2 regions of the Lysinibacillus sp. YS11 genome follow, and region 2 is predicted to be linked to the other one. Evidence: riboswitches for the same ligand, from Rfam matches in the RefSeq annotation. Region 2 holds a riboswitch; the other holds the start of a gene.
The links. A riboswitch is a leader RNA that binds a small molecule or an ion and turns the genes downstream of it on or off. The one in region 2 is predicted to bind preQ1.
Positions count from the first base shown of each region.

Region 1: another riboswitch for preQ1. It lies ahead of queF (preQ(1) synthase); the one in region 2 lies ahead of LBYS11_RS02470 (QueT transporter family protein).

Region 1 is NZ_CP026007.1:4,530,037-4,547,079, reverse strand. Features, by position in the region: gene LBYS11_RS22820 (S8 family serine peptidase) at 1-3,194, opposite strand, end outside; PreQ1 riboswitch class I at 3,504-3,550, shown strand; gene queF (preQ(1) synthase) at 3,676-4,176, shown strand; gene queC (7-cyano-7-deazaguanine synthase QueC) at 4,281-4,940, shown strand; gene queD (6-carboxytetrahydropterin synthase QueD) at 4,944-5,414, shown strand; gene queE (7-carboxy-7-deazaguanine synthase QueE) at 5,407-6,135, shown strand; gene LBYS11_RS22795 (VUT family protein) at 6,177-6,716, shown strand; gene LBYS11_RS22790 (MFS transporter) at 6,833-8,023, opposite strand; gene LBYS11_RS22785 (TerD family protein) at 8,270-9,517, shown strand; gene LBYS11_RS22780 (tRNA dihydrouridine synthase) at 9,556-10,539, opposite strand; gene LBYS11_RS22775 (GNAT family N-acetyltransferase) at 10,766-11,776, shown strand; gene LBYS11_RS22770 (leucine-rich repeat domain-containing protein) at 11,937-13,805, shown strand; gene LBYS11_RS22765 (peptidylprolyl isomerase) at 13,961-14,635, shown strand; gene LBYS11_RS22760 (sigma-70 family RNA polymerase sigma factor) at 14,829-15,383, shown strand; gene LBYS11_RS22755 (DUF4179 domain-containing protein) at 15,380-16,468, shown strand; gene LBYS11_RS22750 (BRCT domain-containing protein) at 16,513-16,845, opposite strand; gene LBYS11_RS22745 (histidine kinase N-terminal 7TM domain-containing diguanylate cyclase) at 16,941-17,043, shown strand, end outside.
Region 2 is NZ_CP026007.1:520,897-537,939, forward strand. Features, by position in the region: gene LBYS11_RS02425 (ROK family transcriptional regulator) at 1-810, shown strand, start outside; gene LBYS11_RS02430 (asparaginase) at 829-1,830, shown strand; gene LBYS11_RS02435 (N-acetylglucosamine kinase) at 1,843-2,823, shown strand; gene LBYS11_RS02440 (FtsW/RodA/SpoVE family cell cycle protein) at 2,881-4,047, opposite strand; gene LBYS11_RS02445 (methyl-accepting chemotaxis protein) at 4,291-5,961, shown strand; gene LBYS11_RS02450 (L-threonine 3-dehydrogenase) at 6,312-7,265, shown strand; gene LBYS11_RS02455 (long-chain fatty acid--CoA ligase) at 7,454-9,073, shown strand; gene trpB (tryptophan synthase subunit beta) at 9,117-10,280, opposite strand; T-box leader at 10,338-10,537, opposite strand; gene LBYS11_RS02470 (QueT transporter family protein) at 10,606-11,088, opposite strand; PreQ1 riboswitch class I at 11,095-11,139, opposite strand; gene LBYS11_RS02475 (ABC transporter substrate-binding protein) at 11,461-12,480, shown strand; gene LBYS11_RS02480 (ABC transporter permease) at 12,568-13,596, shown strand; gene LBYS11_RS02485 (ABC transporter ATP-binding protein) at 13,589-14,383, shown strand; gene ilvA (threonine ammonia-lyase IlvA) at 14,946-16,208, opposite strand; gene LBYS11_RS02495 (TerC family protein) at 16,498-17,043, shown strand, end outside.

The sequences.
Region 1 (17,043 bases), 580 kb from region 2:
TTTGAAGTTACATCTTCCTCTGTTGCTTCACCTTCTGGAGGAGTAGATGTCTCTGTTACCGTAAGTTGTGCAGATTCCCCAGCTGTTAGGTCTAGCTCAGTTGGATTGACAGAAAGTGTTACTTTTGGTTCAACTACATCTTTTTCATATATTAGTGCTTCACCAACATTCCCTGCAGCGTCTTCAATTTTTACTGATACAGCATTAGTTTCTGATGTTACTGGGAATGTGAAGCTACCGTCTTGATTTAATTCAAAAGGAACTGGCGCTTGTATTTCGCCATTCACAGTAGCAATATAGGAAGCTTTTAATTTATCATTTAAATTGTAGTTTAAACCATATAAATATAACTCTTCATTGTAGTCGATATACTTATCTGTTACCTTTCCTGTAGTGACACCTTCAGCTACTGAACCAGTAATTTCTGGTTTAGTTGTTTTCACGATAATTGGTCCAACATAATCGGAAACTACCCCTGATGCCGCAAGACCAGTAAAGTCAATAGTATAGAGACCATCTGGAATTGTTGTGGCAGGTTCTGTTCCCCATGGTTTGTATTGCCCAGCGATATTCAGCGTATAAGAGCCTTTTCCTAGCGCAGTACCTGCATGTAGATAACCGATGTAGCCATCACCATATTCTCCACCTTGAGGATTCATAATATCCCATAGCTCGATATAGTTAGTTGTTACATCGCCAGTTAATGTAAATGAAAGTACAGCTGAATCTTTCGCGCCATCTCCATTAAAGGAGAGGTCTGTTTCTGTAATCTTTAAATCTTTAATTTCAGTTACTGCCTCGCTTCCAAAGTCAGCTGCGAATGGCAATGAAATTTCTGTAGCACCACCGCTGATGTGAATATACCCCAGTATTTCCGAGCCGTTTGGAGCTGTAGCTTGTGAAGCCGTTAATGTAAGATTTAACACTTGCTCACCAACTAGATTAAATGTTGGCTGGTCGACTGTAACAGTTGCATCACCAAATGATTTTGTCACATCAATTGATACATTATAATTACCGCCGTTCCCCTTTATATCTTTTACTAAAACTTGTTTCGTTACGGAAATATCCTGGTCTTTAAGTGATTGTGGACCAAAAGTAACTGTCCCTTTTAAGTTTTCTGAAACAGCTCCTGTTCCATCTAAAATTGCACTATCCAATGCATAGGCAAGAATTTCTGGATGTGCTGCAGCATAAGCATTTACACGACCTGCACCTTGAGAGAACACATCGTATTTTGTTTTATCTAAAACCTTTGCTGTATTAGAAAGCGCCACTTTTATGTCGAACGCATTCCAATCAGGATTTGCTTGTTTAAGTAATGCAACAATACCTGTAATATGCGGTGTTGCCATAGAGGTTCCTGTTTTACGATCATATGCCTCTGCGTAATCTGCATTAGGGAAATCCTTTTTATACATTGGAATCGTTGACATAATGTTTGTTCCAGGTGCACTTACATCTGGTTTAATATCAAAGTTTGGCGTAGATGGTCCACGGGAGCTTGAATCGTTTACTTCATCCCCCAGTGTCTTTGTGGAAGTAAATTGACTAAAGCTAACTTTTCCAGTTCCACCGGCTAATGCAGCACGAATTGCATTGCCATCCGTTTGGGACATATCAAATGTTGGTAGAAAAGCAAAGGAATCACCCAGGAATGTACCTGAAATATTAGGTGCATTTGTTCCACCAGCAAAGTTATGAATAATTGTGGCGACTGCTCCATTTGCCTTTGCATTCGCAATTTTATCAACAAATGCGATACTGCCACGAGAGATTAATGCCACTTTACCTTCTACATCGATTCCCTCATAGTCTTTTACTTCTCCGTTTCCAGGAATAGCAACTAGGTCAAATTCTCCTTGAAGCTGTGTTGCTAAATCCCTTCCAAAAGTTGTGCCCATTAATGGGAGCTGTTTTGTTAAGTTGTAGTCACCAACTGTAACATTCACTTCACCGTTATACATTGTTTCTGGATTTGTTGTGTTACCCACAGCAATTCCTAAACGAGCGGTTGCAGGCGTGCCCATTGTTCCTCGATTTGGGCCGGAGTTCCCTGTTGCAATTACTCCGATTGTTCCAGCCATCATTGCATTATTAATAGCAAATGAACCAGCGTCCGTTTCAGAGTTAGCCCCCCCACCAAGAGAAAGGTTGATTATGTCCATTTTTTCTGTTACAGCCGTTTCAATTGCTTTAACAATACCAGATGTAGCCCCACTTCCATATGCACCAAGAACACGGTAAGCATAAAGGTCTACTTTGGGAGCAATTCCTTTAATGCCGAAATTGTTAGCTCCAATTGCTGCAATGGTTCCAGCAACATGGGTACCGTGAGAAGTATAGAACGAGCTTCCCTTTTCATTAAATTCAGGTGTTCCAGCAGGACGCTCAGAAGGCAAGGTTTCCGATGCATCGTCATCTGCCCGAGGCTTTGTGTAAGTTGATGAATTTGGAATGAAGTTTTTCCCACCTTTGTAAATTCCAGCGAACTCAGGGTGATCTGCGTCAATACCAGTATCTAATACTGCTACCTTTATACCTTGTCCTTCAATTCCTTCATTCCAAAGCTGTTCGATGCCGAGGAAAGAAATACTTGTATTCATTTGAGCCTCTAATTGATCTTCCTTAATCAGTTCTGATGATTTCATTGTATTATCTTCAGATGCGTAAACAATTGCATCAGGTTCAATTAATGTTATTCCTTCTATTGAAAGCAGCTTTGGGAGATCATTTGCTTTCACAGTTGCTGCAAAACCGTTTAAAACAGTATCAAATGTGTAGCCTTGAGTCATTTGAACATTTTTAGTAGCTAATTCTTTCTTAACTTGTGCTTGTTGAGATTTTACATTTGATCGAACTTCATTTGCTCGCGCATTAGAGAACATTTGGCCTTTCAATTGGCTCATTCCTTGCTCTAGTGCCACAGGCTTTTCAGATAAATGTACGATGACTGCAACTTCTTGATTGCCTGATACATTTTGTAAGCTTTCGTGAAGAGTTGGACCATCTTTAGACAAGCTTAGCTGTTCAGCGATAGCCGCCTTTAATTGAAGTATACTTTCACTTTGGCTATCCTGCTTGAATGGCTTCGAATCTTCAGCATTAGCACTCGATAATGGAACCAATAGAAAAAGCACCATAACGAAAGCTATCATACTACTTAAAAACTTCGTAAACTTAAACTTTTTCAAATCTCATTTCTCCCTCCGCTCTTAATTATCACACTTTTCAGTTTAGTGTGATATTTCCAATTTATCACAGGTGAGATAATTCGAATATCGGAATATTGAAAAATCTCAAAATATTGATAATTAGTATTACTTTGTTAAAAATGGATTAATTCTATTTTCCTAGTAATTTAATAAAAAAGTAGAACTTTCAAATGAGTATTGACTTACAGTGATTCATACTTTTTATCATTTAAGAGTTTTATAAAAAATCCATTTGACGTCCTGTATTATTTTTTGTACGATATTGTAGAAAAGAATGCCCGGACTAGAACGGGAGAGGTTCATAGCTGATACCCTCTATAAAAAACTATGGAAACATGACAATATGCCATGTCCATATCGGACGTGGCTTTTTTTATCTGTTTACTTATGTTTTAAATAGAATGATTGGTGATGCCTCTCTTGAAAAGTGTTGGGAAACATTTTACAAGGAGGTTTTTTTATGTCTGGCAGAAGTCATGAAGAAGGATTAAAGGATTTGACCCTATTAGGTAATCAAGGTACAAAGTATTCCTATGATTATGCACCTGAGGTATTAGAGGCAGTGGATAATCTTCATGCTAATCGAGATTATTTTGTTAAGTTTAATTGCCCAGAGTTTACTAGTTTATGTCCGCTTACAAATCAGCCGGATTTTGCAACGATGTACATTTCATATATCCCAGATAAAAAAATTGTTGAAAGTAAATCTCTAAAGTTGTATTTATTCAGTTTTAGAAATCACGGCGATTTCCATGAAGATTGCGTGAATATCATTATGAATGATTTAATTGCATTACTTGATCCAAGATATATAGAGGTTTGGGGGAAATTTACTCCACGTGGGGGTATCTCGATTGATCCATGGTGTAACTATGGGAAGCCAGGAACTAAATACGAAGAAATCGCCAATTATCGTTTAATGAACCACGATCTTAACCCAGAAAAAATTGATAATCGATAAATGAAGCAAGACAGAGGTTTTTAGCTACCCTCTTAAAAAAACTAAGAAGAAAGCAGCACTTTTTCTTAGAGTGCTGTTTTTTCGATATAAGGGAGTCTTTATAGATGAAAAAGGAAAAAGCAATTGTAGTATTTAGTGGAGGTCAGGACAGCACAACTTGTTTGTTCTGGGCAAAAGAACGCTTTGAAGAGATTGAGGCAGTAACTTTCGATTATGGTCAAAGGCATCGTCTTGAAATTGACTGTGCGAAGGTGATAACAGAGGAGCTTGGTATCAAGCATCACATACTTGATATGTCTCTCCTGAATCAACTTGCTCCGAATGCATTGACACGACAAGACATAAAGGTGAAGGACGGAGAAAATGGTGAGCTCCCATCGACTTTTGTGCCTGGCCGCAATCTCCTTTTTCTTTCATTTGCGGGCGTTTTAGCGAGCCAAGTAGGGGCAAAGCATATTGTAACAGGTGTTTGTGAAACTGATTTTAGTGGATATCCGGATTGCCGAGATGTCTTTATTAAATCCTTAAATGTAACGTTAAATTTATCGATGGATGACTCCTTTGTGGTTGATACACCCTTGATGTGGCTGAATAAGGCACAAACATGGGAATTAGCTGATCAGCTTGGTGCACTTGAGTTTGTACGACAAAGAACGTTGACTTGCTATAACGGTGTCATAGCAGATGGATGTGGTGAATGCCCAGCATGTAAATTGCGAAATAAAGGGCTTGATGAGTATTTAAGTTATAGGAAGGAGTCTTAAGGCATGTCAGATTTTAAAATCGTTGAGAGACTCCAGAGAATTGATGTGGATATTCAAAGAAATCAATTGAAATATCATGCAAAGCGTGTTCTCATAAGCAAAGAATTTACCTTCGATGCTGCCCATCATCTACATCATTATGAAGGGAAATGTAAAAATCTACATGGGCATACCTATCGAGCTATATTAGGACTGAGTGGCTACACAGATGAACGTGGTTTGATGATTGATTTCGGCGATATAAAAGAAATATGGAAACATAAAATAGAGATTCATTTGGATCACCGTTATTTAAATGAAACGCTTCCACTCATGAATACGACGGCAGAGAATATTGTTGTTTGGATTTACGAAAAGTTGACTGAGGCTTTGCTTGATGAAGGATATAACGGTGTACGTGTAGAGTTTATCAGGCTTTACGAGACTCCAACAAGCTATGCAGAAGCTAGAAGGGAGTGGATGGAAGTTGAGTAAAGTACCTGTTATCGAGATTTTTGGGCCAACGATTCAAGGAGAGGGTATGGTCGTTGGCCAGAAGACAATGTTTGTAAGAACTGCGGGCTGCGATTATTCCTGTTCTTGGTGTGATTCATCGTTTACGTGGGATGGCAGTGGAAAGCACCTTATTGTCCAAATGACAGCGGAAGAGATTTGGTCTGAGTTGAAACGTTTAGGGGGCAATGGTTTTTCATTTGTCACAATTTCAGGCGGCAATCCTGCACTCAATCCGAATTTAGCAGAGCTTATTGCCATTTTAAAAGAAAATGACATAAAAATCGGGGTAGAAACACAGGGGAGTAGGTGGCAAAAGTGGATGTATGAGATTGATGAACTGACAATTTCACCAAAGCCACCTAGTTCTGGAATGACCACAGACTACTCGGTGCTCTCTTATATCTTCGAAAAACTTAAAGATCGGAACAGCAATCACCATGTATCCCTCAAAATAGTCGTTTTTAATCAAGAGGATTACGATTATGCTAAACAAATTCACCATCGATATCCCATGATTCCTTTTTATCTTCAAGTCGGTAATGATGATCTCACGGCAACTGATAATTCACAATTAATGATGAATTTATTGGATAAATATCGTGCACTGATTGATAGAGTAATGAAGGATGAGGATTTAAGAGATGTTAAAGTACTGCCACAGTTACATGCCCTTGTGTGGGGAAATAAAAGAGGCGTGTAGGGTGCTCTTACAAAAATTAAATTTACTTGAGGAGTAATAGTTTGAGAATATTATTTTATTTATTATCTATTGTTATTGCTAATGTGGTAACGGCAGCATTTGCACCATTCCATTTTGGTATGTTTATTGTTCCAATGGGAACGCTTTTAATTGGGGCAACCTTTATTTTTCGGGATCTAGTACAAAATAAATATGGTAGAAAAAAGACGTATTTATTTATTATTACAGCTTTAATTTTATCAGCTGTGGTGTCATTCCTACTAGGTGATACACTTTTAATTGTGGTAGCCTCAGCGCTATCATTTGTTGTCGCTGAAACGGCTGATACTGAAATTTATACTCGATTAAAATTACCAATGGCTTGGCGTGTGTTCTACAGTGGTATTGTTGGAGGATTTCTAGATTCTGCAATTTTCGTAGTAATCGGCTTAAGTCCACTTGGTGCCAATATATTGCCATGGGAAGCGGTACCTGCCGCCATTTTGGGGCAAATTATTGTGAAGACGATTATACAAATGATTGGCGCAATTATTTTAAATAAAGTTGGGCCAATGAAAGAAAAATATATTATTCCAGAATAATTATTCCTTATTATGAAGATACGGATCACAAGTAAGCTTTTTAAAAACAGGCCCATTCGCTTTATTCGAATGGGTCTGTTTGATTTATATTCTTTCTAAGGTACCTCTTGCATTTTTTATGCTGTTTTCTTTTGTTTAAGGTCTAAATGATAACTAAAGAAAGTTAGTAGACTTGCACTGACGGCAACTATACCACCGACCCATGTGACATTCATCAAATTTCCTTGATGATATACAATGCCGCCTAATGCAGACCCAAAAGCGATGCCTACGTTACTTGCCACGGGCATAAGAGAAGCAGCGAGTCCTTTAGCATCTGGTTTATAAATTTCGGCCAAATCTATTAAATAAAGTTGAGTAGATGTTGTTAAGAGGATGGCCATTAGTGACATTAGTCCGATGTTCGCTAATCCTAAAATAAAATGGTTTGTTGTCCAAAATAAGCTTGTCAATACAATAGCTTGTGCGAGAAAGACAAACCGAAGTCGGCCGATGGCATTGTGAGTGGCAATTTTACCGGCAAGAATGTTGCTGAAAATCGAAAGAAAGCCGTAGCCGAATAAGATTAAACTTATAGAATTATTTGGTGCACCCATTCCCTTTAAAATAGGAACAAGGTACGTAAAGACTGCATAGGTTGCACCAAACCCGAGAGCAGGAATGAAAAAGGCAATTAAAATTCGAGGCTGAATCATTAAAGAAAATTGATCCCGTATTGAGCTTCGTACTTGGCTGAGTCGAGTAGGTAAGACAAAAAAAGATGCCGCAAACGCCAACCCTCCGAGAAGAGTGGTTAACATAAAAGTGGCATTCCAGCCGTACCATTCAGCGATTACAATTCCAATGGGTACTCCAACTACATTGGCCAGTGTAAAACCACCGAAAACAAATGATATAGCAAGGCCGCGTTTATTAATTGGCATGGTTTCGCTTGCAACAATCATGGCTAGAGAGATCAATACACCTGTTACAATCGCGGTCATAACCCGAAGTATAAGGAGCATAATATAGCTCGTTGAAATTACACACAGAGCATTTAAGGCAATGAAGGAACCTATCAAAAACAACATCCATTTACGCTTTGGAAAATGGCTTGTTGCTGACATCACGAGTGGTGTAGCGATGGCAAATGTGATAGCGAACGCAGAAACGAGTGTGCCTGCTTTTGCATTTGTCATATGAAGGCTTGAAGAAATATCAGTTAAGATCCCGACAATAACAAATTCGCTTGTCCCAAGAACAAATGTTAAGAATGCAAGTGTTAAGATAAGTAACCAATGTCGCTTGGATAACTGTGTATGATGCATAAATACCTCTTTCTTTGAAGAATGTAACTGTGCTACTTAGTAGACACACAATTTAAACATCATATCATAAAATGCATTTATGAGAAATTAGATTGGTTTTCTGTAAATAACAGTGTTTGTTTCCGGTCATTTTCCTTTTAAAGAAGGATTTTGTAAATATTACTCGAATTTTTTAAATTGGAAGATTAACTTTACAATTTTATCAATTTGATATCTATACATAATAAGGGGATAAGGGGGATTCACATGATTCAATTCCTTCAGATGGGAGCAAATACAGTTATAAGTTCCCAAAAAGGTAGTGTTACTATTAGCTACGAAATGTCTAATTCGATCGATATTTCGTTAACTGCATTCCTTTTAACGGATGTAAACAAGGTACAAGGAGATAGCGGCATTATATTTTATAATCAACCAACTAGCTTATCTGGTGCAGCTACCCTGATACCACCTGAGAATGTAGGGAATATAAAAATACATAAAATGAATTTCGACATGAGTAAAATCCCTGAAGGTATTACTAAAATAGCTATAACACTTACAGAAGATAATAGCCGAGGTTTTTCAAATGTGAAAAATTTAAAGGCAGAAATACGTACTGATAACAATATTATCAATTTAGCACCAGCTAATTTTGCAAATGAAAATGGAATCGTAGTATTAGAATTATATCTAAGAAATAGTCAGACAAAGGTGAGATCTATTTGGCAGGGATTTGATTCTGGGTTAGAGGGGTTATGTGAAAATTACGGTGTTGAGGTTGAACCTGAAGAACAAAACAAGCTTTCTGAATCAACAACTATAAAAAAACAAATGCTGATAGAACCTGATCAATCATTAAATGTTCCAGAAAGTACAAATAGACAAAACATGTTATCACAGATAAATCTTGAAAAGGTAAAGGGGAATGTCAGTCTCACCAAAGGTCAAAAGCCAGTTATCATTGATAAAACGCCTGAAATTACTGCTACGGTATCATGGCAAACTGGTACTGACTACGATATATATGCTTTAGTCTATACAAAGGATGGTCAGCAGATCGATGTAGCTATGTTTGGGGCGAAAAATACACCCCCACTTAGGAGTTTTCACAACGGGGTAGTCGAACACATGGGGGATGTTGGGAGAGATGCTGGTTCAACAAAAACTGAAGTAATCAAATTGAGATTAAATAATAATGTTTTAGCTGTTGTTCCTGTGGTTTATTCCGCCCAATCAAATGGCACAGGCTCATTCTACAGATATAAGGTGTCTATGAGTATAGATAATCATAATGGAACCTCCGTTACTATTTTTGCTAAAAATGCTAATAATAATGATAGAATTTATTCCTGTGTGCCTGGAATACTTCATAATACTCCAGATGGTGTGATTATCAGCCCATTAGAGCTTTATAGTGAACCAAATTCTGAACGTAGACCTAAGCTGAAGATGGGCTCTTCTAATATGGTAGAAGTTCTAATGGATAAAGGCCCAATAAATGATTACAAGTAAAAGCAAATAAAAAGGAGAGTGGCGAAGCCAATCTCCTCTTATTTATTCTCCTTTAGTTCGTGGGCAATATACGTAGCTAGTAATTCACGGACTTCATCCGTAGAATGTGCACCCAGTAATTGAACTCTCAATTGACTAGCCCCTTTGAAGCCACGTACATATATTTTAAAGAAACGTTGTAATGCTTTAAATGAACGTGTTTCGAATTCCTTGGAATAGTGGTCATGAAGGTTAAGGTGTAAGTATAGTAAATTAAGGTATTCTTTGGCACTATGCTCTTTAGGTTCCTTTTCAAAGGCAAATGGGTTTGAAAACACCCCGCGCCCAATCATTACACCATCGATACCGTATTGCTCAACTAGTTTTAGACCTGTTAAACGATCAGGAATATCACCGTTGATCGTCAGTAATGTGTGGGGAGCAACTTCATCACGTAGTTTTTTGATATCTCCAATTAATTCCCAATGTGCAGCGACCTTGCTCATCTCTTCCCTTGTACGGAGATGAATAGAAAGATTGGCGATATCCTGTTTTAAAATATGTGTAAGCCACTCACGCCATTCTGCTACATCCGTAAAGCCAAGTCTTGTTTTGACACTGACGGGTAAGCCTCCTGCTTTGGCTGCTTGAATAATATCTGCGGCTAGGTCAGGATGAAGAATTAATCCAGCTCCTTTACCTCTTTCTGCTACATTATCAACTGGGCAACCCATATTAATATCAATTCCCTTAAAGCCTAATTCCTTCATACCAATACTCATTTGACGAAAATGTTCAGGGTTGTCTCCCCAAATATGTGCAACAATAGGCTGTTCATCTTCTGTGAAAGCTAAGCGGTTACGTACATTATCTAACCCATCTGGATGACAATAGCTCGTCGTATTGGTGAATTCCGTAAAATATACATCGGGTCTCCCTGCTTCCTGAATGACATGACGAAATACAACATCTGTCACATCCTCCATTGGAGCTAAAATGAAGAATGGCCGTGGTAAATCAAGCCAGAAATTTTTTTGATTCATTGCTAAAAATCCTCTCTTTCCAAAATACTACCTTGCAAAAAGATATCATATTTATTTTATTTCTACATAGTTAATTGGCTTAGCTTAAGGATAGAAATGCATCATTGTAATTAGACTTTGGCTCTCTTAGATTAGAAAGTAATTAAAAATATCCAGCAAAATCCTGTATTATCTATAATGATATAATATGTAATATAATGTAGAAATTTAGGGGGGGAGAGTTGAAGTGGGAAAATATAAATATAAAACAATCGATGTGAATGATGTACCCACAATGGCTGAATTACTCGAAAATAGACAGAGCCTTGAGGGTGAAGTATATCCATTTCTAAACAACAGCTGTCTTCATGCTGAACATATAACAAATATGCTTGAAAACTTATTTGCTCATAATACTATTAAGGGGATTGGAGCATTTATTAAAGATGACCTAGTAGGATATTTAATCGGAGTCATCAAGAATGACTCTCTAAGAGGCAGACATGTATGGGTACCATATGAAGGGTTGGCAATCAGAAAGGATCAATCCGCTGAGCTTATTAGAAAATTATATGCAGAGATTTCAGTGGTATGGCTAGAGCAAGGTTGCTTTATGCATTACACGATAATCCCTCTTGGAAATCAGGCTTACTATGATGCCTACCAACGATTAAGCTTTTCTATACAACAAGTACATGGGGTCATGAACATTGGGGATTATAAACCATTTGAAAATACATGTAATGCAGAGATTAGGGTTGCAAATAAAATGGATAGTGAAATGATGGGGAAAATGTCTAGGATCATTCAATCGTATCAAAATTCCGCACCTACATTTGAGCCTGTATTCCCTGAGGTTGTCATGAGCATAAAAGACTCATATAAAAGTATAGTAGAGGAGAATGATGATACATGTTTCGTTGCAGTAAAGGATGGGCAGGAATTAGGATTTCAAAAATATTATCCTATACATTCAGATTTGATGACACCTGAGCATGCAATAGAGCTAACGATTGCAGGTACTTACTCTTCACAAATGGGAAGAGGTGTGGGAAAAAAGTTGATGAATGAAGGCTGTAGAAGGATGAAAGAGGCGGGCTATGAGAATATCATTACAGATTGGAGAATAACTAATCTTGCTGCATCGGCATTTTGGCCAAAGTGCGGTTTTAAGCCAGTAGCCTATAGAATGGTTAGGTACATTAACAGTGATATAGCCTGGGCAAACTTTAATAACCCAAGTATAGGATTATTGTAAATTTAGTTAGATTTATTAAATTCTGCTGTTATGAAGAATTCAAACAGCTGGCTAGACACTTAAAATTTAGTTTTAGATTGCTTGCCTATACTTCGTAAATATTGACATTTATTTTTTAGACAACTAAGCTTAATGGAAAAATAGTGCTGGGGGGCTGCCAGTGGAATTTATTAAATTAAATTGTCCAAATTGTAATGGGAAAATTGAATATAAAGAAGAGCAAACATTCAAATGTCCTTTTTGTGATACGGAAATCATGTTGAAAGAGAATAAAATTTATTATGTTGATCAAACGATTAATAATTATTATGGAACAGCTTCTCCTCATACACCATCCCGTCCAAAAACAAATTTAAAGCTGCTCTTTATGATACCAATTGTCATGATGTGTGTATTCCTTGGGTATTTTCTTTTAAGTAGTAATCAAACAGAGGATGGAAACCGTGAAGAACTATCCGTTCGAACAATGCCTGAAAGTGAAGTTCTACTGTTCTTTTTAAAAGATATTTTTGATAAAGGTGGGACGATGCCAGCAAAAGAAGAGATTGCAAGTATTCGATATTTGGCTGCCTACTATTCTGACGATCAATGGCATTTTGATTATAGTCTAGAAGATCCTTTTACAAATAAGGAAGCTAAAATTTCTACTTATATCATTATGGATAAATTATTAAATACGCAAAAAATTGAACAAAAGGACTTTGAGGCCTTTACTGGATTAACGGTTTTAAAGCTCATGAATGATTATGAAATATCACAAAGTGAAAAAGTAAGCTTCCAACATCTTGAAAACTTAAAAAGTTATACAGGTAGTTTTAATGAATCATTTAGTAAAATCGCAGGATATTTTAGTGATAAGTCTAATGTTAAAGAGCTCTCTATCCAAATTAGAAGTAATGATGAACTTGCTTTATTATTAGAGTTCCCCAATCTTCAATCTCTAGAACTATCTTATGTGGCTGAAGAGGTGACAGATTTTCAGATTCTAAATAAATTATCGCTGAAATCACTTTCCTTAAAATCAATTAATGATTTAAAGTGGCTGTCTACACTAACTAATCTAGAATCGTTAGCAATAGACATTAGTGAAGCTACAGATTTTAGCCCACTATACTCATTGACTCAATTACAAGAATTAAAACTTACCTCAGTAAGAAATTTAAAAACACTTGATTTTATACAAAATATGCCTAAACTACAATCTTTAGATCTTGAAAACATGAATATCATCAATTTAGATAGACTTAGAAATATGTCATCTTTAACAAAGCTACGTTTAGCTTCTCCTGGTCAAGTGGAATTGTTGGATATGGTTAACAGTCTAACGTCATTGACGGAGTTATCGTTAACTGGCTATCATGGTGATATTTCATCGATTGTAGCGCCCCATTTGAAAAAAGCAGAGCTGAAGAGTTCATTTTTACCACAGCTAGAAGCACCCGCTTTAAGAGATTTGACGGTTTCTATAAGTGGATCGGATTCGCAATTGAATGGTGCAGAACTACTGAAATACCCACAGCTAGAACAGCTTACAGTCATGGAGTATGGAATTCTTACAGGTATTCGTTCATTAAATGACCTACCTCATTTGCAAACAATCAATTTAAATGAGACCCTCTTTTATGAAACCAATGACTTATTCAATTTGCAGCATGTAAAAATGTTAATCTGTAATGAATGTAATTTTCAGGTGAATAGCAAGCCATTTACGAACAACGTGCTGGAGCATTTAACTTTAAATGATGTTTCCATTCAAATTGGTAATGGGGAATGGGTGCAAGAAGTAGATAAGATCATGCCTTACTTTGCTGGCTTTACAAATTTACGTTCATTCACTTTACAAGATAGTTCACTACAATCGTTAAATTTCTTGGGAAATTGGCAACAAATAGAGGTGCTTCATTTAGAAAATAATGCTATTTCGAATGTAGAACCCTTAGTGAATTTGCCCAACTTAAAAAAACTATATATTTTAGGGAATCAGGTACAAAATAAATCTGTATTAGACAAGGGAATTATGATTTATTGAAATAATGTGAATTAATAGCAACCTACGAAATTAATATAGTAGAAATAAAAAGAGACAATGACAGGAATATTCTGTCATTGTCTCTCTTGGATTTGTCCTACAGTTTGGATAGTTTTATAATGAATTGATGCTTAACAAGAGGAGTTGAAAAGGATATGTTCGTACGTAATAAAGGTTTGTTCTTTATGCTATCTCTGCTAGCCATTATTGTTGTTTTGACAGGCTGTGGTACAGCTAAGGATAGTGAGAAAACTGAGGGAAAAACAGCTAAAGAAACACAAGAAACAATGGATTATGCGTCAAAAGTGAAGGAAAATCCAATTGTGACGATTACGATGAGCAATGATGAAAAAATTGTTATTGAATTGGAGCCTACTGTAGCACCAAATACAGTAGCTAACTTTATTGCTTTAGTAAAAGATGGATTCTATGATGGTCTTATTTTCCATCGGGTTATTCCTGATTTTATGATTCAGGGTGGAGATCCTAAAGGGAATGGTACTGGAGGATCTGATTATTCGATTGATGGTGAGTTTACCTCAAATGGATTTGAAAATAATATGAAGCATGAACGTGGTGTTATTTCGATGGCTCGTTCAGATGATCCAAACTCAGCAGGCTCACAATTTTTCATTATGGTAAAGGAAGCATCACATCTTGATGGAAAATATGCTGCTTTTGGCAAGGTGATTGCAGGTATGGAAACAGTTGATGCCATTGTTGGAGCAGAGCGAGATGCTACAAATAAACCACTAGAAGATCAGCAGATGAAAAAGGTAGAGGTGGATACAAAGGGCTTTGATTATCCAGCACCTAAGGTAAACAAATAGTTTTCGTCCCAATGCTATTGGTTAAAATCTATACTATAAATATTAAAAAGGCTAAATCAATTGAGATTTAGCCTTTTATATTTGTTAAAAAATTGAAATTATAAATATTTTTGAGTAATATGAGAAGAAATTTAAGATTGAGCGATGTTTTATATAAAGGATCCTTTATGTTTATGGAAGAAAGGGTGTTTGCATGAGGGTAACAGATGAAAATTTTATAAAACATCTTAAGAAAAAACGAGAAGAAGCACTTCAATATGTCATTGAGGAATATATGGGGATTATCAAAGCGATTATTTATAATGCTCTAAAATCCTATAATGATCCTCAAATAATAGAGGAATGTATTAGTGATACATTTCTAGGGGCTTATGAAAATGCTAAACAATTTAGAGGCGATAAAGAGGATTTTAGAAGATGGATTTGCACGATAGCAAAGTTTAAAGCCATATCGAAACAAAGAAGGTTGTCTAAAACGCCATATTTTTATGAGCTAAATGAAACAGGTGAAGCCGCAATATCGGCTGAAGAGGAATACTTAATCAAGACAACAACAGAGGAAGTGCTCATCATGATGACGCAATTAGAGCAGTTAGACCGGGATATTTTTACGATGAAATACTTTTTAAATATGAAAAACGAAGAAATTGCTACTCATTGTGGTTTAACAAAAGCCGCTATTGATAATCGATTATATCGTGGGAAAAAACGATTACAGCAAATTCGTTTGGGGGGAAGTATGACATGAAAAAGCTATATAAACAATTTAATGATTTAAATCTTGATATAAATATAGAGCCGATGGAAGTGAGCTCACTTGAAAAAGAGAGAGTGAAAAGAAATGTCTTGATAGTTAAAAAGAAAAGGCATTTCATTAAAAATTTTATTGTTGCAGCTACTTTTTTTATTGCATCCAGTATGACAATTGGTTATTCGTTTCCTACATTTGCTGCAAATTTACCATTTATTGGAAGTGTATTCGGATTGTTTATTGATGATGAAAGGTATGTATTTAACAATTATGATCAGTATTCTACAAGTGTCGGAGTGAGCCAAGAAAGTAATGGAGTTGAAGTCACTGTTACAGATGCTGTATATGATGGTGAAAATATTACTATTGCTTACACTATAAAAAGTGAAAAGGATTTAGGAGAAAGGCCAGTTTTATATGGTGACAATCGTGAACTAACTGCTGAGGAATTTGGTAATAGGTATCGATATGGTGGCTATTCAACAAATTATTTGGTTCAAAAAATAAACAGCAATGAGTATGCAGTATTGTATATTTTTGAACTCATTAGAGGCTCTAAGCCCGAGGAAGTTCACATTAATTTTCAAGGAAATCAAATTGTTGATTTAAATAATGTAAATAAGTCAGTAGCAGGAGACTGGGCATTTGAATTTACTTTAGAGAAGCTTGAAAGTGAAACAATAAAGGTGGAAAAAGATAGTATGAAAACAGAAGGGGAAGGTATAAAAATTGAAGCTTTTAAAATAACCAAAACACCTATCGCTACAACATTTTATCTTTCCGAAGAAGTCTTGGTGGAAAAAGAAAATGAAGCTTGGCGAGGAGTTCTCATTGACTATATTGTGACAGATGATTTAGGGAATGATTATAATGTCATTCATTTTAGAGGAACTGGTCATAGTACAGATTTTCAAGGGCGTGGAAATTTCCCTCGTATTGTTGCAAACAAATTTGATGAACAAGCTACCTCGATTATGATCACCCCTGTAGTAGGTGTATACAAAATTAAGGATAGTACAGGGGCATTAGAACCGATAAAAGAGCCATATACATTAAAGCCTATTGCTGTTCCGATAAAGTAAAAAATTAAAAGAGTATGTAAGAAGAACAACCTTACATACTCTTTTTACTTATCATCTTTCTTTGGGATTGAAATAAGCCATAAAAAATCATCTTCTATTAATATTTGAATGTCTTGCCCCTCACGGATTAGTTGCTCAGCTTTATGCTGCTTGGCGCTTATACCCCTACGTTTATTACCAAGCACAACGAAATCAGTATGTTGTGTAACAGCTCCCTGTAAATACCCTCCATAGGCTTTTACTTGTTTGAAGGCTTCGGATCGTGTCATGGTAGAAAGGGCGCCTGTGAATACAATTTGTTTCTTATAAAAGGGGTGGGTTAGATTTTCAACTGGATCAGAAAAGAAAATGATTTCTGAGTTATCCTTATTAATCATATTCGTTACTCCTTAAAAAATTAATCGATAAATAAATCCACAAAATTTTATATGTATGCTACATTAAAATTAAAAATATAAAGAGGTACATAGACATGAATTCGCAATTGACTGCTTTCATTACTCTTAGCTGCACATCAGGTGTACTAAATTTGTATTTATGTTTATACGTATTTCTAAAACGCTACAATTATACAA
Region 2 (17,043 bases):
CATCAATACGAAGAAGCTATATATCTACTTAAACGATCTATAGAAAATATCATGACAGAATATCAGATTGCTCAGGATAAATTACTAGGCATTGGGATAGGAATTCCAGGAGTAATCAATAACGAGGAAGGAATTATCGTTTCCTCTGAGCAATTGAAGTGGGAAAACTGCCATATAAGAGAAGATTTAAATGGTGTTTTTGGTTGTGAAGTCATCGTAGATAATGAATTAAAAATGCAAATCATTGCTGAAATTGGTGATATCTATACGCCACAGTATTCAAATTGTATTTTAGTCGGAATTGGAACGGGAATAGGAGCATCCATATTATTAAATGGAGAAGTGTATCGTGGCATTCAAAATAAAGCTGGAGAAATAAGTCATATAACGATTAATCCCTTTGGTGAAATGTGTCACTGTGGTAAAAGAGGATGCTTATCGATGTATGTTTCTGAAGTTACGCTGTTAAAAAGAACACCTAAAAATCTTAATATTCAATCAATAGAAGAGATTTTGCAGTGTGTTGATCAAGGTGAGCAATGGGCAATCGATATTCAACAAGATGTAGCTACTTTTCTAGCTGTAGCCATCAATAATCTAGTTTGTTTATACGAACCAGAGGCTGTCATCGTCAGTGGAGAAATTATTGAGCACAATGTGACATTTCAAAAACTACTTAGTGAAAAGTGTAAACAGTATATATGGAAGGAATTACAACCCTACTTTGATTTGCAGTTTTCCAATCAATTAAAAGAAGGGGTTGTTAAAGGAGCGGCATTACAAGCACAAAAGCAGTTGCTGTCTGTTTAAAGAAAGGTTGGTTGATTCGTGGCTTACTCAGAATTTTTAAAGGAGTATCGTTCAGGATTAATGGAAAATGTGCATTATGGACAAATGAGTGCTGTGAATCTAACGAAGGAAGAATTCGTCTCTGTAGGTCAAGACTATGAGCCTGTGTATTTTCGTTCTGCAGCAAAACCATTTCAAGCCATTCCCATTTTTATGACTGATTTTATAGAAAAATACGGGATTACTTCAAATGAAAGTGCATTATTTCTGGCTTCGCAAAGAGGTGAAATTTATCATCAAGAGGCATTAGTCTCTTTGCTGGAAAAACTCCCTATTAATGAAAATGATTTAATTTGTGCAGCATCCTATCCATTAAATGAGGAACCTAAAACACAGTATATTCAACAGGGATTTGAAAAGAGGAAACTCTTTCATAATTGCGCGGGCAAGCATTTAGGATTTTTAACTGCATGTTTAGCAAATGGCTATGATGTCAAGCAATATTGTCATCCAGAACATCCACTGCAACAGATGATAAAAAAATATATTGCTTATTTAAGTGAATATGAAATAGAGAGAATTCGTACAGGGATTGATGGCTGTGGTGCGCCTGTCTTTGCGATTCCGCTAAAAAACATGGCCATTGCCTATTTAAAGTTAGCACGACCAGAATTGATTGATGATGAACTAATTCGTGAAGCAGTAATAAAACTTACAGCAGTAATGAATCAAGAGAGTCATATCATTGCAGCGCAAAACTTTATTTGTACAGCATTATTAAAGGACCCTAATATTGTGGCGAAGGGCGGAGCACAGGGTGTATACTGTTTTGCTCTAAGAAATGAAGGAGTAAGTTTTGCCTTGAAAATTATGAATGGCTCCGAAAGTCCGTGGCCCAATGTAATTGCTTCTGTATTGGAACAAATGCAGTATACAAATCAAGAAACAATTGAGCGTATTAAAGCATTGTCTCCTGCATTTGTGCGTAATGATGCAGGGATAGAGGTAGGAGAAATTGTATCTACAATTAAAATTGTATAGAGGTGAAGGCACTTGCATGTTTTGGCAATAGATGGCGGTGGAACGAAAACGATTGCAACAATCTCAACATGTCATGGGCAAATTATGGCGCTAGCAGAAACAGGCAAAAGTAATCCCACATCCATGAGCTTCGAGCATTTTACAGAGACGATAACAGAATTAATAAATAATTTAAAAAGACAACAGCCTCACGAATTTCAACACATTACAAAGTGCCATGCTGGCCTGTCTGGTGTAACAGAAAATAATAATGAGAAAATTACCTATGCATTATTAACCTCGCTTTTACCGAAAGACTGTCAACTATCACTATCGAATGATGGAATGAACGCGCTGTATGCGGGAACCTTGGGGCAGCCAGGCATTGTACAAATTTCTGGTACGGGTGCGATTACACTCAGTATAGATGCATCTGGAAGAATTGAGCGTACAGCAGGATGGGGTTATATTTTTGATGATGAGGGCAGTGGCTATGATATTGGCATTCGCACATTAAAAGCGGTATTTAAAGCATTCGACAAAAGAGGTCCTGAAACGCTTCTAACAGCAGCGGTATTAGAATATTTTCGATTACAATCCGTTCCGCAGATAATTGAAGTGGTATATGGCGAAGGACATCCGCGGGATACCATATCACCTTTAAGTAAGGTTGCAATTGAATGCGCTAAACGTGGTGATGGAGAAGCCAATACAATTATTGATCAAGTGTGCCATGTTTTTTATCAAAGTATAGACGCTTGTTACAAAAAAAACCCGTTTGCACATAAGCAAGTCAAAGTAGTGCTAGCTGGTGGCGTTTTTAATGAATTGGAGCTATTTACTAAAAAATTAATCGCTATTGATAAAAAGAATAGTAATCAGTATGACTTCGTGGGTGCTTATAGCTTACCGGTAGGTGGTGCCGCTTTAGCTGCTTTAAGATTACCATATAATGAGGCAAAGCTATTTATCGATCAATATAATGCAAGTATGAAGAAGTTTTTAACGAATTAATCCCCCCTTAACTTAGCAAGTAGAGAATAGCATATACATGTCTCTACTTGCATTTTGTCAGTCTCCTACTTTAAACATATACCCCTTATATGAATGATGAATGATCATGACGATTCCGATAAGCATAAAATTGGATAATAACGAACTTCCACCATAGCTTAAAAAGGGTAGGGTGACACCTGTGACAGGTAAAAGCCCAATGGTCATGCCGATATTTTGAGTAATTTGAAAGGCTAGTAAGCTTGAAATACCTGCCCCCATTAAAGTCATAAAGGGGTCTCGCGCTACTACCGTAATAACGACAATACGATAGATAACAAAAAAAAGTAGCGCGATTACAAATGCTCCTCCAATAAAACCTAGCTCTTCTGCAATAGCAGAGAATATAAAATCGGTATGTTTTTCTGGTACATAGACATTGTTATGTAGATAGCCCTTGCCCACAAATTCTCCTGACCCGATAGCCATAAAGCCTTGGCGTACTTGAAAAGAAGAATCTGTATATTCATAAGGCTGAAGCCATCCATAAATTCTAGAAATCTGATGTCCTGATAGAGCACCTAAAACCTTCTCTGTAAAAAATTCATTAAATCTGACATAGAGCACTACCAGCGTACTGATGATAACTAGAGGAACAGTCGTAAATACGACAAGAAGCTTTCTATGAATACCTGAAAAGAAAATCATCGGTAAAATCATTGCCATATACAACATGACCATACCTGTATCGGGTTGTCTATAAACAAGTAGCGTAGGAGGAAGGACAATTAGCCCGATTTTTATAAGTAACCAAAAATCTGCTAGATAGGAGGGGCGGACATTTTTCTCTTGATGAGCAATAATGACCTTACTCACAACTATTAAAAAAGCAAACTTTAAAAATTCCGAGGGTTGGAGAGAACCTAAAAACGGGATTTGATACCATGATTTTGCCTGATTGATCGTTCGAGCAATGCTTTCAGGAGCAACAATAAGACCAGCCGTTAAAGCAACTATTAGGAAGTAAAATGGCCATCCAATCTTCTTCAACTGTTCAATATCAAGCAAGGATATTCCAAGCATGATGGTTAATCCGATGACATAAAATAAAAACTGTTTGATAATAAAGGAGCTTGCATACTGTTCAAAATTTACACTACTAGAATGGACAAAAAGGCAACTAATAGCGCCGAGTAAAAGAAGACTTATTACTAAACTCCAATCTAACTTCTTGAATTGCGTCAAATGTAACACCTCCATTCTCTAGTATGAACGCTTACAATGTATGGAAGGTTGCGAATGTTTTTCTAAAAATAGTATGAATAAGTAGCGATAATCTGGCTAATTTAGCGAGTTAAATTACCTAAATAAAACTAAATGATGGGTATAAATTCTTAATATTTCGATTAAAATTTACAAAAATATAACACTGGCTTTATATCTCTATACTATCATTATTGGTAAGAGTTGGAGGAGGAGCCAAGGATCATGCATTTTTTCCGTTTCATTAAGGTGAAGGACAAGTTACTTGTACTCATGATTGTTTGTGTATTATCGAATGTATTGCTAGGTGTATTCAGTGTAGATTATTTAAGGAAAATGTCGTGGCATGCAAGTGAGAGTTACACACAGGGACTTGTCCCAATTGGATGGCTAAATGAGCTAGAAGAATCACAGCGTCGATTAGATTTTATAGTAGATTCGAAGGGTGACGATAAAGAAATGACAGCCATTTTACAAAACATGGCGCAGCCTTTAGATCATCTAGATAGCCAAGAAATTGACAAGAAGATGAGTCATCAAATTAAGAAGTATAAGTCATTGCTTAAGAAGCAGGAAGAAGCCATTGAGAACTTTAAGCAATTGAACCATGGTGAGCTAGATCAGTTTTATGTGCAAACATTTTTACCAATTAGTCAGGAGAGTCATGCATTATTAGAAGACACGCAAAATTATTTGGTTCAACGAGCAAAAGACCAACAGCAGGCTTATCAAAAAGATGTACAATTTGGCTACTGGTTACTAGGTGGCGTATGCTTAGCGGTTGTCTTGCTTGTTATCCTTATCGGCTTTATTGCAACGAAGGCAGTCAATGTGCCAACCCGTCAACTAAAGTCATTATTAAAACGAGCAGAACAAGGTGATTTCACTGCCAATGCAAGTTATGTAGCTCATGATGAGCTTGGTGAAGTAGTTCTGTCATACAATCAAATGGTAACAGAGGTGAAACGACTACTACATACTGTCACAGACAGTGCTTATGAAGTAGAAGAAATGACAGGCAAATTGCAGAAATCCTCTGAGCAATCATCAACAACGACATTAAAAATAGCGAAGGATGTACAATCTATTTCAGAGTCAACGTCTGCTTCTTCTAGTAAACTAGCTTCGAATACTGCTTCCTTAGAGGAGGTTTTAAATGATGTACAGGTTATTTTAGAAAAGGTTCAGGTTGTAGAAAGTTTTGCACAAAAAACGGCCAGAGATGCAGAAAGTGGAACTGAAATTGTACAGGCTAATTTAACACAAATGCAAGCTATTAAGCAGGCGGTTGAAAAATCTAATACAGCTATCTTTAATTTAGTAGAGCGGGCTGCATCGATTGATCAAATGATTGAAGTAATAGAAAGAATAACAGCGCAAACTAATTTACTGGCTTTAAACGCTTCCATTGAAGCCGCTAGAGCAGGAGAGCATGGTAAAGGCTTTGCAGTAGTGGCTAATGAGGTTCGTAAGCTTGCAGAGCAAACTGTTCAATCGACACAAACGATTACATCCATTGTACAAAACATCCATCTAGATTCGAGTTATGCGGTACAAATGATGGAAGGGGTTTTAGTAGCGACTGAAAAAGGTGTAGCTGTTACAGGACAAACTGCGTCAAGTTTTGATCAAATTTTAGAAAAAGTACATACTATTAAGCCATATATTATGGAAGTATCTGCTACGGTTCAAGAGATTGCTAATCACACGCAGAAGGTAAGTGAGGATGCGGGTATGCTGACAGCCTTATCCGATACGAATGCCGTGTCTACTAAGCATGTTGCTACGTTAACAGCTGATCAATTAAAAGCTCAGCAACAGTTCCATAATTATATTAAGGAATTGCGCAAAGTATCAAAAGTTTTGCAAATAGCTGTCAAACGTTTTTCGATATAATTTAATATTAAAGAATAATATTCAAAAAGGGTCTTCTTTGCAAAAAATAGCAAAGAAGATTCTTTTTTGCATGGTTACAAAACTAGCTTATGAAAGTGTAAATGATTTGTGTTTTTGAGATGTACAAATGTGTTTTGTATATTTTTGTAGCACAATATTTTTCTTGTTCTCATATACTGTGAATAAGGGATTGTATGTTCTTTGTAAGGAATATTATTAATATAATTGTTGTATTTTCAAAACGAACACATTATAATGAATTTCATTGAAAGTGTTATTAAATCAATGTTTATTAATGTATTTTTGTACTTTCAGAAAGTACAATTGTTCACATGTGGAGGTTTTGGGAAATGAAAAAGATTATTGTTACTGGAGCACTTGGTCAAATTGGTTCTGAGCTAGTAGAAAAACTTCGTGGTATTTATGGAGAGGACAATATACTTGCTACAGACATTAGAAAGCTTGAACATACTAAGGGCCCATTTGAAATATTGGACGTGACAGATGGACAAAGAATGCATGATTTAGCAAAGGACTTCGGTGCAGATACGATGATGCATTTAGCAGCATTATTATCAGCTACAGCAGAGAGAAATCCATTGTTAGCTTGGAATTTAAATATGGGTGGATTAATGAATGCGTTAGAAGTTTCACGTGAGTTAAATATGCAATTTTTCACGCCAAGCTCAATTGGTGCGTTTGGTCCGTCTACACCTAAGGAAGATACACCACAGGATACTTTGCAAAGACCAACAACTATGTATGGGGTAAATAAGGTAGCGGGTGAGTTATTATGCGATTATTACTTTAATCGTTTTGGTGTTGATACACGCGGAGTACGCTTCCCGGGGCTAATTTCTTATGTAACACCTCCAGGTGGTGGTACAACAGATTATGCTGTAGAAATTTTCTATGAAGCCATCGAACAAGGCAAATATACATCGTATATTCAGGAAGGTACATTTATGGATATGATGTACATGCCAGATGCCTTACAAGCTATTGTAGATTTAATGGAAGCAGACGGTAGTAAGCTTGTTCATCGCAATGCTTTTAATATTACAGCCATGAGCTTCGAACCTTCGCAAATCGCGGCTGAAATCAAGAAACACTTACCAAATTTCACAATGAGCTATCAGGTAGATCCTGTTCGTCAAGCCATTGCAGATAGCTGGCCAAACTCTTTAAATATTGAAGCGGCTCAAAAAGAGTGGGGCTTCAAAGCAGAATATGATTTAGCTAAAATGACGGTAGATATGTTAGAAAAATTGAAAATTAAACTGCATAAAAAAGCAATTTCATAATAGATAGGCAACGGGTGAAGACTAGACTTCATCCGTTTTTTTATATATAAAAGAAAATTATTGGAATATATAGATTAAATTATGAAATTAAAATATAATAATATTCGGAATATTAATAGTATTCAGTTAAATTGATGCTATGATAATTTCACAAGGGGAAATTCACAAATGAAGGGATGATGGGTTTTATGATGCAAGCACCATTAGTTTTAACTAGTTTTTTTAAACGAGCAGAGAGCTATTTTGCAAGAAAATCAATTATTTCACGGACAAGCCCACACAAAATACATCGTTTAACATATGGGCAGTGGGCAAAAAGAACGCGTCGTTTAGCAGATGCCCTTACGAAGCTTGGGATGACAAGAGGAACAAAAGTCGGCTCCTTTGCGTGGAATCAGCATCGACATTTAGAAGCTTATTTTGCTGTGCCTTGCTCAGGGGCAATCTTACACATGGTAAATATTCGTTTATCAGAAGAGCATTTGATCTATATTATTAATCATGCAGAAGATGAGATTTTAATGGTCGATGTAGATTTATTACCGATCATTGAAAATATTGCGCCAAAACTTGAGACAGTGAAACATTATATCATTATGACGGATGAACCAGCTTTGCCAAAGACTACATTACAAAATGTTTTATCCTATGAGGACATATTAGCTACTGCTGATGAAGAATTTCAATTTCCAGAGGATATTGATGAAGAAGCACCTGCTGGTATGTGCTATACAAGCGCCACAACAGGGAATCCAAAGGGGGTTGTCTATTCCCATCGGGGTTTAGTACTACACAGTATCATGCTGAGTATGTCTGACTCTATGGGAATTGCGGAAAGAGATGTCGTGATGCCGATTGTACCCATGTTTCATGCAAATGCATGGGGCTTGCCTTTTGCTAGTGTCAATGTGGGTGCTACACAAGTTCTACCAGGTCCGCAATTTACTTCAGCATTAATAATGGATTTAATCGAACAAGAAAAGGTTACATTAACTGCTGGTGTTCCAACCATTTGGATAGGTGCCCTACAGGAGCAGGAAAAGAAAGAACGAGATATTAGTTCTTTAAGAGCGATATGCTGTGGTGGATCGGCTTCACCAACTCGACTCATTCGGACATTTGAAGAAAAATATGGGATTCCTTATATTGTTGTCTATGGCATGACGGAAACTACACCAATCGTGGCATTGTCTAATTATATGTCATGGATGGAAGATTGGCCGATTGAAAAACGTATTGAAGCTCGAGCGATGCAAGGGATGACAATGGCAGGTATCGAATCTAGTATTATTAATGAGGCGGGTGAGGTACCTTGGGATGGCGAAACAATGGGGGAATTACGTTTAAAAGGCCCATGGATTTCCAACGAATACTATCGTGATGAGCGAACAGCAGATGCCTATCGAGATGGTTGGTTATATACTGGTGATATTGCTGTACGAACAGCAGATGGCTTTATTAAAATTACTGACCGTACGAAGGATCTTATTAAATCAGGTGGGGAATGGATTTCCTCTGTTGATTTGGAAAATGCGCTGATGACTCATGATGCCGTTTTAGAAGCGGCTGTCATTGCCATGCCCCATGCTAAATGGCAGGAGCGTCCATTAGCTTGTGTTGTATTGAAAGAGGGACAATCAGTAACTGAACCAGAGCTTCTTGCTTTTTTAGAATATCAATTTGCCAAGTGGTGGGTACCAGATGCAGTCGTCTTTCTAGAAGAAATTCCAAAGACATCTGTCGGAAAATTCCTGAAAGCGAAGCTGCGAGATAATGTAGCAGAAATTTATCCTAAATCATTGGTATAGGTAAAAGAGCGATTTCCGTAAATGGAAGTCGCTCTTTTTTGAGTTATTTAGTTAGCATGTGGAAGACTTGTTCAACGTCTTTATCGCCACGACCAGAGATATTAATAATAATGCTTTCCTCAGATGATAAAGTTGGTGCTAATTTTAGAGCATGTGCGACTGCATGTGAGCTTTCAAGAGCAGGAATAATACCTTCAACCTTAGAAAGTACTTGGAAGGCATCTAAAACTTCTTCATTTGTCACGGTCACATATTCAGCACGACCAATTGTTTTCAAATGGCTATGCTCAGGCCCCGCACCTGGATAATCTAAACCAGCTGCTATTGAATAGGTAGGGAGTGGGTTGCCTTCTGCGTCCTGAAGTACTAAACATTTGAAGCCGTGTAGCTCTCCTGGTGTTCCTTCGTTCAAGGTAGCAGCTTTGTCTGGCTCTATTCCAATAAGACGAACATCTTCGTCTGCAATATAATCAGCAAATGCCCCAATGGCATTACTACCACCTCCTACACAGGCAAGAACAGCTGTCGGCAGCTTTCCTTCCTTTTCTAAAATCTGTTCACGACTTTCGCGGCTAATCACTGTTTGAAAATGTTTAACCATTGATGGGAAGGGGTGTGGTCCAACTGCTGAGCCTAATAAATAGAAGGTTGTTTCATAGTTTTCTACTAAGTCAGCGAATGCCTCATCTACTGCATCCTTTAAGCGTCCTTGCCCTTTATCGACAGCTACAACTTTCGCTCCGAGAAGTTCCATACGAAATACGTTCAATGCCTGACGTTTTGTATCTTCCAAGCCCATATAAATCGTGCAATCCATTCCAAACATGGCACACGCTGTAGCTGTTGCTACACCATGTTGACCTGCCCCTGTTTCGGCAATCACGCGATTTGCTCCCATACGTTTAGCTAGTAAAATTTGTCCTAATACATTATTGATTTTATGGGAGCCTGTGTGGTTAAGGTCTTCACGTTTTAAATAAATTTTTGCGCCACCTAATTGCTTTGTTAAATTCTCTGCAAAATAAAGAGGGGATTTACGACCGACATATTCACGGAAATAGTAATCTAATTCTTGCTTAAAATCATCATCCTCTTTATACTTTTGAAAATTCTCATCTAGTCTATTTAAAACATTTTGAAGCTCCTTTGGAACAAAGCTTCCACCAAATTCACCGAAATATCCCTTTTTTTCTACTACTGTACTCATCTTAACTCGACTCCTCTATGCTAATTTTTCCAAAAAAAAGCCACTCCAATCCCTCATAAAAAGGACGAGTAACCGTGGTGCCACCTTCATTCGCAATTTTTGCGCGCTTTCCTGCTCCGGTAACGGGGAGCGAAACGGCCTTACATTTGATAAGGCTGCTCTGAAGTCCATTCACAAGTCTGTACTACTGGTTTGCACCAACCACCAGCTCTCTAAAAGTAACAATGCTTGCTACTACTCTTCTTCCTTGCATTTATTAGAAAGAATTGTAGAGTATTTTCAGAATAGTGTCAAGAAAAAAGACGAATCTAAAAAGATCCGTCAGTTAAATCAAATTTTTAAAGTGAAGGCGTTTGTTTAAAACATACATAATCGGTGCACCTACAGCTAATACAACAAATTCACCCGCCGCGACTGTTAGCCAAGTCCAGAAAAATGGCAACTCTAAAGCCAAGTTCAGCTCAAAGGCAATGATAAACATAGTACATGTAAAGAGCAATGTATTAATAATTAAACGTGCCCAAATATTTTTGACAAATTTACAGATTAAAATAAACAGGCCAAGTGTAATCATTGAATGACCTACACCAAAAACTAAATCGTAAATGCCAAGTGGTGAAAAGAGATTAGAGATCAATACACCAATAATAATCCCTACGGCAAAGCGTGGATTAAAGGCCACTAAATGGTTAAACATCTCAGATACTCGGAACTGTACCTCTGTAAAAACAAATGGGGCAACAAGCATGGTTACAGCTATATATAGAGCCGCAATGATACCACTTGCTGCTAAAAATTTTATCTTCATATTCATTTCTCCTTAGTTTTTTTTCGTGGGATGGTTACGAACCACGGTGCTTTCACACAAGTAAATATTCTATTATAGATATCTAGTAGAAGTCAAATGTCAGACTTTGTTTATAATGTCCTATCGTCGCAAAATTGTCATAAATATTTTTTACTATGTTGAAAAAAGAAATCGATTAACTAAAACAGCGTAGTTTAGCGGTTTAAAGCGCCAAATTAAATGAAAAACTAAAATATTTTGTCACTTTTAAAAGTCAGAACATTCATAATGTTGTTGACGGAGCTCGATAATAACGATAATATAGCGATACATTCACACTTTGTTTGGATAAAGTGCGATAGATATTCGAGAATATAATCGGGGGGATTATTTGTGAAAAGCAATGTAAAGAAGTTGTCATTCCTTCTTTTTGGATTAGTGTTGCTTCTTGCTGCTTGTGGTAGCGGTGGCTCAGGTACAGCAGATTCAAAAGGAAATGAAAAAAACAATGCAAGTGAGAGCGGAAATGCAGACGATAAAACATATAAAATCGGGATTACTCAAATTGTTGAGCATCCATCGTTAAACGCAGCAACGGAAGGCTTTAAAAAAGCAATTGAAGATGCTGGCTTAAAAGTTGACTACGATCCACAAATTGCACAGGGAGATAATAGCCTTAACACAACGATTGCTAACAATCTAGTAAGTGCAAACGTAGATTTAATTTTTGCAAACTCTACACCTTCTGCACAAGCCGCTGCAACAGCAACAAGTGATATTCCAATTATTTTTACATCTGTTACAGATGCTGTTGGTGCACAGCTAATTGACTCAATGGAGAAGCCAGGGAAAAATATTACAGGCACAATCGATTTACATCCAGAAACGATTTCTAAAACTGTAGCATTCCTAAAAGAACTTGGTGCGAAAAAAGTAGGGATGGTCTACAATGCGGGTGAGCAAAACTCAGTTGCACAAGTTTCAGAAGTGAAAAAGGTTATGGACGAACAAGTTTTAGCGGTGGTAGAAGCATCAGCATCCACTTCAGCGGATGTAAAACAAGCGACAGAGTCTCTAATTGGTAAAGTAGACGCTTTCTATATTATTACTGATAACACAGTTGTTTCTGCATTAGAATCGGTAATTGATGTTGCCAATACGAATAAATTACCATTAATTGTAGGAGAACTAGATTCTGTAGCACGTGGCGGTTTAGCAGCTTATGGTTTTGAATATTTCGATATCGGCTATGAAGCAGGTCAAATGGCTGTGAAAATTTTAAAAGGTGAAGCGACACCTGCCGATACACCAGCACAATACCCACAAAATCTGAAATTATTAATCAATAAAAAAGTTGCAGATGATTTAGGCATCGAAATTAAAGATTCTTGGGGTGCCGAAATTCTAGAATAGTAAAACGAAGCGGGGTGCACTATCCCCGCTTTATCTTCATTTTACAAGTGATATAAATAATAAAGAGATTTAGGAGATGATTCAACGATGTTTTTAGCATTATTTGGCGCAGTGGAGCAAGGAATCATCTATGCAATTATGGCACTTGGTGTATATTTAACATTTCGGGTGTTAGATTTTCCGGATTTAACGGTTGATGGAAGCTTTGTAACAGGGGCGGCAACTGCAGCAACAATGGTTTTGCTTGGCTACCACCCAATCTTAGCGACTTTAGTGGCAATTGTTGCTGGATTTATTGCTGGATGTATGACAGGAATTCTTCACACGAAAGGAAAGATTAATCCGTTATTATCAGGAATTTTAATGATGATTGCTTTATACTCGATTAATCTACGTATCATGGGGTTAACTGCAGAAAATACGATAGGTCGCCCGAATATTCCACTATTAAACTCTGAAACAATCTTTTCAAAGTTTCAATCTTTTTGGAGTAATTTAGGGATCGATGATGCTATCAATAACCTATTAAAAAGCATAGGCTTTCAGCATGTACCAGGTACATGGAGTGTGCTGATTGTTGTATTAATCATCACGATTTTAATTAAGTTAATAGCAGACTGGTTCTTAAAGACAGAGGTTGGGCTAGCTATTCGAGCAACTGGTGATAATAAACAAATGATTCGCAGCTTCTCTGCAAATACAGACACACTTATCATTTTGGGGCTAGGTCTTTCCAATGCGCTTGTCGCATTTTCTGGAGCTTTAATCGCACAATACTCGAAGTTCTCTGATGTTAGTATGGGGATTGGTATGATTGTGATCGGTCTCGCATCCGTTATTATTGGTGAAGCTATTTTTGGGACTAAAACTATTATCCGTACAACGTTTGCAGTTATTGCAGGAGCCATCATTTATCGTATTATATTAGCTTTAGCATTACGTGTAGATTTCCTTGATTCAGGAGACATGAAATTAATTACAGCGATTATCGTTATTTTGGCGCTGATCTTACCGCAATTTATTAATAAGAGTAAAGAACGTAAACGTAAAGCTAAACGTGCTGCAGAACTTTCACAAGTAAAAAAAGTAGAGCAGGGAGGTAATGGCCTTGCTTAAATTACATGGTATTAATAAGGTATTTAATGAAGGAACACCTGATGAGAAGATTGCACTTGCGGAGATAAACCTACATTTAAAGCCCGGTGATTTTGTGACAATTATAGGTAGTAATGGTGCAGGTAAATCAACGATGATGAATATGATTTCAGGTGCTTTAACACCCGATTTCGGTACAGTATTGATTGATGGTAATGATGTGACAAGTTTGCCTGAATATAAACGCTCTCAATACATTGGGCGTGTCTTCCAGGACCCAATGGCAGGAACTGCACCTACGATGACAATTGAAGAAAATCTAGCATTAGCATACTCTCGAAATAAGCATAGAGGACTACGCAATGGTGTGGACAAAAAGCGTCGGGAATTTTTTAAAGAATCGCTAGAGATGCTTGGTTTGAATCTTGAGAATCGTCTTTCTGCTAAGGTAGGTTTACTTTCAGGTGGGGAACGTCAAGCTTTGTCGCTCTTAATGGCTACCTTCACAAAGCCATCTATTTTATTGCTGGATGAGCATACGGCTGCACTTGATCCATCACGTGCAGAGTTAATTACCCGTATTACGAAGTACTTAGTGGAAAAAGATAATTTAACGACATTAATGGTAACGCACAATATGCAGCAAGCATTAGATTTAGGGAATCGTCTTATTATGATGGATAAAGGCCAAATCATTTTAGAAGTTGGTGAAGATCGCAAACATGAATTAACAATCCCTGATTTAATGTCCGAGTTTGAACGTATTCGTGGGGAAAAAATGAATTCAGACCGTGCTCTATTAGGTTAATATCGAAACGCTCATACACTTGTATGGGTGTTTTTCATAGTGTAAAAAATTTCATCAATAGTGTTTTTATGAATGGTGTAAATGAATGACCGTTGCAGGTTCCCTAATTTCACGTGTGGGGGATGCCGATCTATCTTATGGGAGTCTAGTAGCCTTCCAATCCAGCACATTAATTTAGCAAAGGTCCTCACTACTCTTTATGGAGGGGCGTTGTCACACATCGTTTTTCCGCATTGGTCTCTACTGCTAGTATAAAAGAAAATGAAAAAGACATATTTTCAAGATGGTTGATTGGAGTGGAGCCAGCCTCACTCCTAGGAATTTAGCGTCACAGATGAGACCCTAGGGCGAACGTAAGTGAGTGTAGCGGCTCATCAGACGCCACCTGGACGCTGGCGGAACAGATATCAATCTCTCGCCTTGCCAGAATGTCTCTTTCCGCAGACGATATTGTTTTTTCAACATCAACTAGTTTTAATAATTTTTATTTAGGGAAATTAAACGATCAATAAATTTTATCGCATAAAAAAGCCTCACTTTCAGAGAAGTGAGGCTCTTCATTTTAAACGAGTAAGCCAAATAGTTGAATATCGTTGTTTACTTCTTTGTATTTGAAGCCGAATTCATCCATTCGGGCAAGTAGTCCTTCATATTCAGCACGATCACCTAACTCAATGCCGACTAGTGCAGGGCCACTTTCTTTATTATTTTTCTTGGTATATTCAAAGGTAGTAATGTCATCGTTTGGTCCAAGTACACTAGTGAGGAATTGACGTAATGCCCCGGCACGCTGAGGGAAGCTGACGATGAAGTAGTAAAGTAAGCCTTCGTGTATAAGTGATTTTTCTTTAATCTCCTGCATTCGTCCAATGTCATTATTCCCACCACTGATGATGACAACGACTGACTTACCTTTAATTTCTTCTTTATAAAAATCAAGAGCTGCCACTGATAATGCTCCTGCAGGCTCAGCGATAATCGCATGTTTATTATATAGATCTAGAATGGTCGTACATACCTTGCCTTCAGGTACAAGAACAATATCATCTAAATAGCGACGGCAAACATCATAAGTATGATGACCGACGCATTTTACTGCAGCACCATCAACGAATTTATCAATCCAATCAAGAGCAACTGCGCCACCTTCAGCAAAGGCAGCCTTCATACTACCAGCACCAGCAGGCTCCACACCAATAATTTTACTAGCTGGAGAGAGATTTTTAATGTAGGCAGACACGCCTGACATTAAGCCACCACCGCCAATACTTCCGAATACGTAGTCGATTGGCTCCTCCATATCATTCATAATTTCTACCGCTACCGTTCCTTGACCAGCAATGACATCAAAATCATCAAATGGATGAATGAAGATTTTACCATGCTCTTCACAATAGCTCAACGCGCTTTCAGCAGAATCATCGAATGTATCTCCTGCTAAAATAATTTCCACATATTCACGTCCAAACATACGTACTTGGTCTATTTTTTGCTTCGGTGTTGTTTGTGGCATAAAAATGCTTGCTTGAATTTTTAATTGGGCACAGGCATAAGCTACACCTTGTGCATGATTGCCTGCACTTGCACAGACAACCCCAGCATCGCGCGCTTCATCCTCGATTTTTTTAATTTTATAATAGGCACCACGAAGCTTGAATGAGCGTACATGCTGTAAATCTTCGCGTTTAATATAAATATTAGCTCCGTATTTCTCGGATAAATAGTCGTTTTTTTGTAGTGGTGTGTGCACAACTACATCTTTTAAAAAATGATGTGCAATCAGGACATTCTCCACTTGCACGGTTCTAGTATCAGCAACTTCCATAGTATTCATCCTCCGTTATACGTTTAAAACATTTATCTATGATAGCACACTTTATTTGCTTTTTGTGATTAATTTTTAGTAAATTCTAAATTTTCCGTGTCTATTTTATGATGTAAGCGTTTTATCTTGATATAGCTAATTATTTTATAAAGAAGCAATGTCTCAGACCTAGAATTAGCTCAATTTAAGGGGAGAAAATCTGTTGTTTCAATTCTAAAAAATACTACTCTCATAACAAAAATGGTCAAGCATATACTAGATTAGCTTAGGACAAGTAGGAGGGTATGTAGTGGAAATCATTCAAGGAATTTTATCAACATATTGGAAGTTTTTTGATTTGGCGATGTGGCAAGAAGTACTAATGGACCCTGTCTCCTGGGGACTAATATCCTCATTAATTATTATAGAAGGTTTGCTGTCGGCAGATAATGCACTGGTATTAGCGGTACTAGTGAAACATTTACCAGATAAACAGCGAAAACGGGCATTAATGTATGGTATGCTAGGTGCCTATTTTTTTAGATTTTTATTTATTGGCATAGGTGTTTATCTAGTAGAATTTTGGTTTATTAAAGTATTAGGTGCTTTGTATTTAGGTTGGCTTTGTGTAGCTCATTTCCTTCACATAGGGAATGAGGATAGTGTAAAAGAGGTAAAGAGGTCAGGATGGATGGTGCGTCTTTTCGGCACGTTTTGGGCAACTGTCATTTCTGTTGAGCTAATGGATATTGCTTTTTCAATTGATTCAATCTTTGCTGCGTTTGCGATATCAGATCAGGTCTGGGTGCTTTTAATTGGAGGGATGTTAGGAATATTAATGATGAGGACGATTGCA